3 regions of the Arthrobacter sp. 210 2 genome follow, and region 1 is predicted to be linked to each of the others. Evidence: riboswitches for the same ligand, from Rfam matches in the RefSeq annotation. Region 1 holds a riboswitch; each other region holds the start of a gene.
The links. A riboswitch is a leader RNA that binds a small molecule or an ion and turns the genes downstream of it on or off. The one in region 1 is predicted to bind S-adenosylmethionine.
Positions count from the first base shown of each region.

Region 2: another riboswitch for S-adenosylmethionine. It lies ahead of AC5RWA_RS14615 (aminotransferase class V-fold PLP-dependent enzyme); the one in region 1 lies ahead of metX (homoserine O-acetyltransferase MetX).
Region 3: another riboswitch for S-adenosylmethionine. It lies ahead of AC5RWA_RS10730 (DUF1737 domain-containing protein); the one in region 1 lies ahead of metX (homoserine O-acetyltransferase MetX).

Region 1 is NZ_JBNHIE010000006.1:117,718-120,986, forward strand. It holds gene AC5RWA_RS13030 (bifunctional o-acetylhomoserine/o-acetylserine sulfhydrylase) at 9-1,334, shown strand; SAM riboswitch class IV at 1,518-1,633, shown strand; gene metX (homoserine O-acetyltransferase MetX) at 1,646-2,761, shown strand; gene AC5RWA_RS13040 (MFS transporter) at 2,941-3,269, shown strand, end outside.
Region 2 is NZ_JBNHIE010000007.1:165,365-168,633, reverse strand. It holds gene rsgA (ribosome small subunit-dependent GTPase A) at 1-161, shown strand, start outside; gene hisN (histidinol-phosphatase) at 210-1,022, shown strand; SAM riboswitch class IV at 1,194-1,307, shown strand; gene AC5RWA_RS14615 (aminotransferase class V-fold PLP-dependent enzyme) at 1,345-2,769, shown strand; gene AC5RWA_RS14610 (class I SAM-dependent methyltransferase) at 2,864-3,269, shown strand, end outside.
Region 3 is NZ_JBNHIE010000004.1:253,042-256,310, reverse strand. It holds gene AC5RWA_RS10740 (O-succinylhomoserine sulfhydrylase) at 1-573, opposite strand, end outside; gene AC5RWA_RS10735 (rhodanese-like domain-containing protein) at 574-984, opposite strand; gene AC5RWA_RS10730 (DUF1737 domain-containing protein) at 981-1,259, opposite strand; SAM riboswitch class IV at 1,273-1,388, opposite strand; gene opgC (OpgC domain-containing protein) at 1,712-3,269, shown strand, end outside.

The sequences.
Region 1 (3,269 bases):
AGCCTTGAATGTCCAACGGATGGTCCTTCGAAACCCGCCAGATCCACGCCGGACAGGAGCCGGACAGCGCCACCGGAGCCCGTGCGCTGCCCATTTACCAGACCACGTCCTTTGTGTTCCCCAGCGCGGAGAGCGCGGCGAACCGGTTTGCGCTGGCGGAACTGGCGCCCATCTACACGCGCATCGGCAACCCGACCCAGGACGCGGTGGAGCAACGGATTGCCAGCCTCGAAGGCGGCCTGGCAGCCCTGCTGCTCAGCTCCGGACAGGCAGCCGAGACCTTCGCTGTCCTGAACATTGCCGAGGCCGGCGATCATATTGTCGCGAGCCCCAGCCTTTACGGCGGAACCTACAACCTTTTCGCCCACACCCTGAAGAAGTTCGGCATCAGCGTCACGTTCGTGGCGGATCCGGACAACCTGGACCAGTGGCACGCCGCCGTGCAGCCGAACACCAAGCTCTTCTTTGCCGAGGTGGTGTCCAATCCGCGGCAGGATGTCCTGGACATCGAAGGCGTCTCCCAGGCCGCCCATGAAGCAGGTGTGCCGTTGATCGTGGACAACACGCTGTCCACGCCGTACCTGATCCGTCCGCTCGAGTGGGGCGCGGATATCGTGGTCCATTCGGCCACGAAGTACCTGGGTGGCCACGGTGCGGCCATCGCCGGCGTCATCGTGGACTCGGGCAAGTTCGACTTCAGCAAGGACCCGGAGCGGTTCCCCGGCTTCAACACCCCGGACCCCACCTACAACGGGCTGGTCTACGGCCGTGACCTCGGGGAGGGCGGCGCCCTGGGCGCCAACCTGTCCTACATCCTTAAGGCACGCGTCCAGCTCCTGCGGGACCTGGGCTCTGCTGTTTCGCCGTTCAACGCCTTCCTGATCTCCCAGGGCCTGGAGACGCTGAGTCTTCGCGTGGAACGCCACGTGGCCAACGCCGCGGAGGTTGCCCGCTGGCTGGAAGCGCGTGACGACGTCGAATCCGTCGCCTACGCGGGCCTGCCCTCGAGCCCCTGGTACGAGCGCGGCCGCAAGTACGGACCCAAGGGCACCGGTGCCATTGTGTCCTTCAACCTGGCCGGGGGTGCCGAGGCCGGCAAGCGGTTCGTGGACGCCCTGGAGCTGCACTCGCACGTAGCCAACATCGGGGACGTCAGGTCCCTGGTCATCCACCCGGCGTCCACCACCCACAGCCAGCTCTCCCCGGAGCAGCAGGCCGTGGCCGGCGTGACCCCCGGGCTGGTCCGCCTGTCGGTGGGCATTGAGCACATCGACGACATCCTGGCCGACCTCGAGGCCGGCTTCCGGGCAGCAAAGGCGGCGTCGGGCGCCTGACCAGATCAAGGCGCGACGCCGGCCGGCACGTAGGCAGGCAAGCGGCAGGCAGCTGCAGCCTCCACAGCAAACAGGCAGCCTCCACAGCAAACAGGCAGCCAGGGCCGGCGTGCCCGGGCCGGGGAAGTCACAACCAGTCACACTCTTGGCTTGGGACGGGTGGTGTTTCGTACACTCGAACCAGGTCATGAGTGCCAGTGACAGCCCCGGCTTGCTGGCCGGCAACCCTCCTTCCGCGGTGGGGTGCCCCGGGTGAAGACCTGGCCTGCCGGTCATTCGACGGCAGGCAAGCGCGTAGAAGAGGTCTTGCCATGACGGTTACCGTCACCCGTACCACCGTTCCCGAACACGGGATTGTCCGCTACGCCTCCATTGGAGGCCTGGAACTTGAGGCCGGCGGCTATCTTCCGGAGGTGACGCTCGCCTACGAAACCTGGGGCACCCTCAACGCGGACGGCAGCAACGCCATCCTGATCGAACATGCCCTCACCGGCAGCACCCACGTGACCCGGGGCGACACCGACGAACCGGGCTGGTGGGAACAGCTGGCCGGACCCGGCGCACCCGTGGATACAGACCGTTTCTTCGTTGTCTCCATCAACATCGTGGGCGGCTGCTACGGATCCACCGGCCCGTCCTCGCCTGCCCCCGACGGCAACCCCTGGGGTTCCCGCTTTCCCCTGGTCACCCTGCGGGACAGCACCGTGGCGGAGGCCCGGCTGGCTGACCAGCTCGGCATCCAATGCTGGTTTGCCGTCCTGGGCGGTTCGATGGGCGGCGCCCGCGCACTCGAATGGGCTGTCACCTACCCGGAGCGCGTGCAGCGCTGCGCGGTCTTCGCCGTAGGGGCCGCCAGCACGGCCGAACAGATCGCCTTCGCCCAGGCGCAGACCCTCGCCATCCGGCAGGACCCCAACTTCAACGGCGGCGATTATTACGGCGGCCCTTTCCCCGAGGCCGGACTGGCACTGGCACGGCGCATCGCACACATCACCTACCGCTCAGCCGCCGAGCTGGAAGGCAGGTTCGGCCGTGCCCCGCAGGCTCCCGAATCGCCGTTGCAGGGTGAGTGCCTGGCGGAACGCGGACGCTACCAAGTTGAGAGCTACCTTGACCACCAGGGCAACAAACTGGTGCAGCGGTTTGACGCCAACAGCTATATCGCCATCACCGAGGCGCTGATGAGCCATGACGTGTGCCGGGGGCGCGGCACGCTGGCCGAAACACTGGCCGCCAGCCAAGCCCGCTTCTTTGTTGCCGCCGTGGACTCCGACCGCCTGTACTTTCCGTCCCAGTCACGTGAGCTGGCCCGGGCGCTTCCGGGGGATGTGGACGTCCACCTGATCGAGGCGCCCATTGGCCACGACGGGTTCCTAACCGAAATCGGCCAGCTGGGACCGCAGCTCCAGAGGCATCTTTCCGAGTAGCACTGCTCCCTCCTTTGCCCGGATGTGCGTTTATGCAGATGTGCTCTGCGAGATTCGCCGTTGAGCTGGGCTGACAGGCGGACCATACTCAATGGGACCCGGCGGTTCGTGGCCAAAATCACACGTATCCGCCCCAATACGTCCCAGTGGTGTCGACGACGACGCCGAAGGAGTAACAGATGAGCACGGAAAGCTCCGCCGCACGGCGGACAGAGGAAACCGACGTCAAGGCCTCCGGCCTGAAGAAAGTCGTCACGGCCTCCATGGCCGGCACCGTTGTGGAGTGGTACGAGTTCTTCCTCTATGCCTCCGCCGCCACCCTGGTGTTTGGCAAAATGTTCTTCCCCAATTCAGGGACCGAACTGGATGGCATCATCGCCGCCTTCGTCACCTACGCCGTAGGCTTCGTGGCGCGCCCCATCGGCGGCATCGTCTTTGGCCACTTCGGTGACAAATTCGGCCGCAAGCAGCTGCTGCAGCTGAGCATCATCCTGGTGGGCGTGGCCAC
Region 2 (3,269 bases), on a different contig from region 1:
AGCACACTGCCACGGCGGTGGACTGCGGCCTGGACGCCTGGGTGGCCGGAGGCCATGCGGGTCCCACCGGTGAAGCCCGGCTTGCGTCCCTGCGGAGGCTCCTCGGAGCGGATCCGCGCATGGAAGCGCAGGAGACCAAGGAGCTCGGCAGCGTCAACTGACAACGCCGATCTCCCAGCAGAACCGCCCGCAGACGGTAGTTTGGAACCATGATCCAACCCGCTTCGAGCTACAACGATGACCTGCGCCTGGCCCATGTCCTGGCCGACTCCGTGGATGACCAGACCATGAGCCGCTTCAAGGCACTGGACCTCCACGTGGAGACCAAGCCTGACCTGACGCCGGTCACCGATGCGGACAAGGCAGCGGAGGAAGCCATCCGCGGCCAGCTCTCCCGTTCCCGTCCACGGGATGCAGTACTCGGTGAGGAGTTTGGCAGCACCGGCCACGGCTCGCGCAGGTGGATCATCGATCCCATCGACGGCACCAAGAATTTTGTCCGCGGCGTGCCCGTGTGGGCCACCCTTATTGCCCTCGTTGACGAGGGCGAGCCGGTAGTTGGCGTGGTCAGTGCCCCGGCACTGGGCAAGCGATGGTGGGCGGCCAAGGGCATGGGCGCCTACATGGGCCGTTCACTTGCCGCGGCCACCCGGTTGCGGGTGTCCGACGTCTCCAGCCTGTCCGACGCTTCACTGTCATATTCGAGCCTGGGCGGATGGAAGGAACGCGGAAACCTTGACGAGTTCCTCGGCCTGACCGAGGACGTCTGGCGGACCCGGGCATTTGGCGACTTCTGGTCATACTGCATGGTGGCCGAAGGGTCGGTGGACATCGCCTGCGAACCCGAGCTCAACCTCTACGACATGGCGGCCCTGGTACCGATCGTGGTGGAGGCGGGCGGCCGCTTCACGTCGCTGGAGGGCGAGGACGGTCCGTTCGGCGGCAACGCCCTGGCCACCAACTCCATCCTGCACTCCGAGGTGCTGCAGCGGTTGAACCCGGGCCTCGACGACCTTCTCTGACTCCGGCCCCAACACCACCTGACCGAAGAATCGACGGCGGGCGCCCCCGAAAGGCGGCGCCCGCCGTCGTTTTCTTCGGCTGGAAACGCCTTTCGCGACGGCGCGTAACAAAAGCCTTAACAGTTGCGCCGGCTTCGAACCTGGCCGCCCCATGTTCTACGCTCTTAACCAGGTCACGAGTGCCAGCGCAAAACCCCGGTTTGCTGGCCGGCAACCCTCCATTCGCGGTGGGGTGCCCCGGGTGACGACCAGGCCGGTCCGGAGCGGATGCGGCAAGCGCGGATTCCTCTATGCCGGAGTCCTGTTTTGAAGTGAGGTCTCTGTGACAACTGCCACCGTCTCCCCCAACGCCGCCACCACCACCGAAGCTGCAGCGGCCCTCGACGCGCGCCAGGCGATCGCCGGCCGTCCCCTCGCCGCCGTCACCGGCGCAGAAATCCAGGCGCCGCTGATCGCCGGCGGGCATGTGCGGTATGCCAACCTCGACTATGGCGCATCTGCCCCCGCCCTCTCGGTGGTGTCCGCCTACCTCAACGAGATCCTGCCGTACTACGCCAGCGTCCACCGCGGCGCCGGGTACGCGTCGCAAATCAGCACCTCCGTGTACGAGAACGCCCGCAGCATCGTCCGCGATTTCGTGGGCGGCCGGCCGGACGATTCCGTCATCTTCACCAGGAACACCACGGACTCCCTCAACCTGCTGGCCGGCTGCCTGCCCGTCGCTGACGGACGCCATGCCGGTGACGTCCTGTACCTGGACATCGAGCACCACGCCAACCTGCTGCCCTGGCAGGGAGTGCCCCACCGCAGCATTGTTGCCGCCGACACCATCGCGGGAACCATCGAGGCCGTCCGCGCTGAGCTGGAGCAGGGCGGCGTGAGCCTGCTGGCAATCACCGGTGCCTCCAACGTCACCGGCGAGATCCTTCCCGTCCGCGCCCTGGCAACGCTCGCCCACCAGCACGGCGCACGGATCGTGGTGGATGCCGCCCAGCTGGCGCCGCACCGCCGCATTGACATCAGCGCGGACAACGTCGACTACGTCGCGTTCTCCGGGCACAAGCTCTACGCGCCCTTCGGCGCCGGTGTCCTGGTGGGACGTCCTGACTGGCTCGACGCCGGTGTTCCACACCTTGCCGGCGGCGGCGCCGTCAAGGAAGCAAGGCTCGACGGCGTCAGCTGGGCAACGGGCCCGGCCCGCCACGAGGGCGGCTCCCCCAACGTCCTGGGCGCGGCCACCCTTGCCCGCGCCACCCAGGTCATCGCCGGGTTGGACCAGGACCGCTGGCACGCGCACGAGTCCGCCATCCGCTCGTTCCTGGTGGAAGGCCTGCAGGACATCGACGGCGTCACGGTCCACCAGATCTTCAAGGACACCAACGCGGACACGGACACCATTGGCGTGGTCAACTTTTCCGTCGAGGGCTACGACGCAGGGCTCGTTGCCGCGTACCTTTCCGCTGAGCACGGGGTGGGGCTGCGGGACGGGCGCTTCTGCGCGCATCCCCTGCTGAAGCGGCTGGGGCTGCCCTCGGGGTCCCTTCGTGCCAGCTTCGGCCTCGGTTCCCGGCTCGAGGATGCCGAGCGGCTCCTGGCAGGCATCGCCAAACTCCGCCGCGACGGGCTGGGCTGGGACTACGTGGTGGACGCCGGCCGCTGGGTTCCCGCGAACGACACCCGCACCTACCCGCACTGGGCTCCGAACACGCCGGGAACCGCGGGGGCTGCTCCCTGCATTGACGACTGACCGTCGCCAGCGGCTGACCGGCCGTGCCCTGCTGCCGGACCCGGATGCGGTAAATTCGGAGGATATCGCAGGGCATTAGTGAAGGAGGCCGCAGGTGGTTCGGGGTGGCCCCAGGCTTGATCATGGGCGGCGCCGGGAGCTCGGCCAGAGCTTCCAGGACGGCGGCAAGCATTACCAGCGGGTCCGGCCCGGGTATCCTGCGGAATCGGCGCAATGGCTCGTTCCGGCCGGGGCCCGTGACGCGCTGGACGTTGGCGCCGGCACCGGCAAATTCACCGAACTCCTGCTGGCCGCTGGGTTAGCCGTGACCGCCGTCGATCCATCCGCAGACATGCTCGGACAGCTGACGGCTCACTATCCAGACACCACGGCTGTCCTCGGCACCGCCGAGGCGACGGGCCTTCCGGCGGCGGCGTTCGACGTCGTCACCGTTGCCCAGGCCTGGCACTGGTGCGATCCCCTCGCGGCGAGCACGGAACTGGCCCGTGTCCTCCGCCCGC
Region 3 (3,269 bases), on a different contig from region 1:
GGCAAAGACATTGTCGACGACGACGGTGGCACCCGCGGCGTGCGCGAGTTCGCTGACCGCGGCGATGTCCACGATCTCCTGCATCGGGTTGGACGGCGATTCGAAGAAGACGGCGGTGGTGGGCTGGGACAGGGCCTCACGCCACTGCTCCAGGTCCGGCCCGTCCACGAAGACCGTCTCCACGCCCCAGCGGGGCAGGATTTCGTTCAAAATCACGAAGCAGGACCCGAACAGCGAACGGGCGGCAACAACGCGGTCGCCGGCAGCCAGCAACGCGCCGAGGGCAGTAAAGACGGCGGACATGCCCGACGCCGTCGCAAAGCACGCCTCGGTGCCCTCGAGCAGGCGGAGCCGCTCCTGGAACGTGGCCACCGAAGGGTTGCCGTACCGGGAGTAGACGAAGCGCTCGTCCTCACCCGTGAATGCCCGCTCGGCGGCGGCAGCGGATTCGTACACGAAGCCCGAGTTCAGGAACACGGCCTCGCTGGTTTCCTGGAAGTTGGTGCGGTCCAGCCCGCCGCGGACGGCCTGGGTGTCAGGGCTCCAGCCGGCGGCGTCGTTATTGAAGGTCACTTAATTCTTTCCCAGGTTGGTCGGCAGGCCGCGGTTCTTCCAGCCGTTGACGGTGCGTTCGCCGTAGCGGTCCGGCTCACCCTCGAAGCCCTCCAGGACGTTGTACGAGGTGAAACCGGCCTGGGTGGCGGCGATGGCCGCGGAGATGGAGCGCTGGCCGGAGCGGCAGATGAACAGCAGCTCGGTCCCGTTGTCCTCCGGCGCCTGCTGGCTCAGGTCTTTGATGAAATCGGGGTTGGGAATGCCGCCCGGGAACGTCCACTGGATGAACAGGGGATCATTGTCCGTGGCCTTGGTGTCCGGAATGCCGATGTGGGCCCATTCGCCCTCGGTGCGCACGTCCACCAGGATGGCGCCCTGCTCCAGCTTGGCCCAGGCTTCCTCAGGCGTCAGGTCTCCTGCGTAGCTCATGCGTGGCCCTCGCCGTCGAACTCGAGGTCTTCGGTGCCTGACTCCAGGTTGTCCACGGCGGTCGCGACGGCGGCATCCGCCGAGGCGATGGCCGCCGGCAGGACCAGGGCCTGGGCAACGATGACGGTGGTGCCGTTGAACGTTGCTGCCGGGCTGCCGTGCAGGACATAGCCCTCGGCCAGGGCGGTGGAAATCCGTTCACAGAAAGACCTGTCATCCGGGCCGGTGACAAGCCGGTACGACAGTCTCTCTTCAGGGGCAGGTGCGTCAGACACGACGGATCTCCTTCTCTCACGCTTGCAGCTCGAATCGGTCGATATGCCGAGTATTCACCTGAGGCACCCCGCCGCGAAAGGGAGGGTTGCCGACCGGCCAGTCAGGGCTTGGCGCCGGTACTCATTACTCCCCAAAAACGTAACATCTGGCAGGCGGAGCCGCACCGCCGCCGTCGTCATGTTCCGTAACTGAACCATACGGTGCGCAGCGTGCGGCGCTGCGCACTTAAGCGAGGGGACGTCCGACGGCGGTATCACCGCAGGTGGGCGCGCTTTCCTTACCGTGCGCCGGCCCTGCGTCCCGATAGAGTTCACGTGGGGCAACGCCCCGTCACCAGGTCGTCAGCAGTGGGGGTCCCATCAGCATGTGCACAACCGTGCCTCGAGTCAGCGCCGGTTCATCCAGCGTGCCCCTCCACCGGAAAACCCTGGTATTCCTCGCGGTGGTATTGATGGCACTCATCGCCGTAGTGCTGCCTGCCGCGCCCGCACAAGCCGCAAGGAGCTTTCCGGAAGAGGGGAAGCCGCTGCTGGGCACAGTCCTTGAATGGGGCGAGGATACCGCCGCCGATTTCGCGGGCCGCTTGGGTGCATCGCCGGCCGTTTTTGGCCATGACATTGCCTTCCCCTACCGCCCGTCCGAGGAGGACGACATCGAGGGCTTCCTGGAGCAGTCCTCACTTCAGGGCGCCCACGCGATGCTCACGGTGAAACCCACGGTGCCGCTGGATCAGATTGACGGCGCGGCCGCGAAAGCCTTCGCAGGCGAGGTGCGGGAGCTTGCTTCCACCTTCAAGGGCCAGCTGCTGATCCGGTTTGCCCCGGACATGAACGCAAGCTGGGTTGAATGGGGACAGCAGCCCGTTGCCTACCGCGCAGCGTTCCAGGCCGTCACGGCGGCGTTCCGGGAGGCCAACGGCGGCGGCACGGTGATGGTCTGGGAACCGTACCTGGGCACGGACTATCCGTTCGGCCGGAACCGGAACGCGCCTGCGCAGGGAAGTGAAGGGTTCGCGCTGCTTGACACCAACGGTGACGGCCAGTGGGACGGCGCAGATGCAGCCTACGCCCCCTACTATCCCGGGGACGATGCGGTGGATTGGGTGGGCCTGACGGCCTATCACGACGACACTGCCGGCGGTGCCGCGGTCAATACCGTCCCCCGCGCGGGGGAGCTGCAGGAGATGCTGACGGCCTCCGGCGGGGAAAACTTCTACGCCACCTATTCGGAGGGGCGCGACAAGCCGTTCCTCCTGCAGACCGCCGCGTTTTACAGCCCGGCTTCCGGTGGAGCCCCGGAAGCGGACATCAAAACCAGCTGGTGGGACCAGGTGGTGGGGACTGCCACTGATGCCGGGTTCCGCATGACAGGGGCGGTGGTGTGGGATGAGCGCACCAGTACCCGGGACACCGGAGTGGCAAGCATCGACTGGCCGCTCACCGGAAACCCCGGCATCGCCAAGGCCGCCTTGGGCAGGCTGGAAGCGTCCCCCATCGTCACCGGCCCCGTCACCGAGGTCAGCTCCGGCAGTGCGTTCGTGCGGGCAAACACCCTCACCGGGGCGGCTGCGTGGACAGTGGGTGCGGCGCTCCTCATCCTCCTGGTTGCCCTGTGGCAGATTCCCCGCCGGGTCAATGCCGCAACGGCGTGGGGATACTCAGACCCGTCCAGCAGGGATTCCCGGGTGGATATGCTGCGCGGCCTGGCCATTGTTTTTGTTGTGGTCAACCACCTGGGCATGACCTCGCTGTTCCAGTTGCTCACGCAGGAAGCGGTGGGGTTCGTCTCAGGCGCCGAGTTGTTCGTCCTGTTCTCCGGCCTGGTGGTGGGCATGGTGTACGGGCCCAGGGCCAAGGACGACTTCGGAACGGTGGTGGACCACACCTCGCGGAGGGCGGGCAAGCTCTACCTGACCGCGCTGATAGTCCTCATCGGCGTCTTCCTGGCCTCGCTGCTGCCGATCTTCCGGACCGACGCCCTGACCACCTTCGTGGACCAGGGAACCGGCG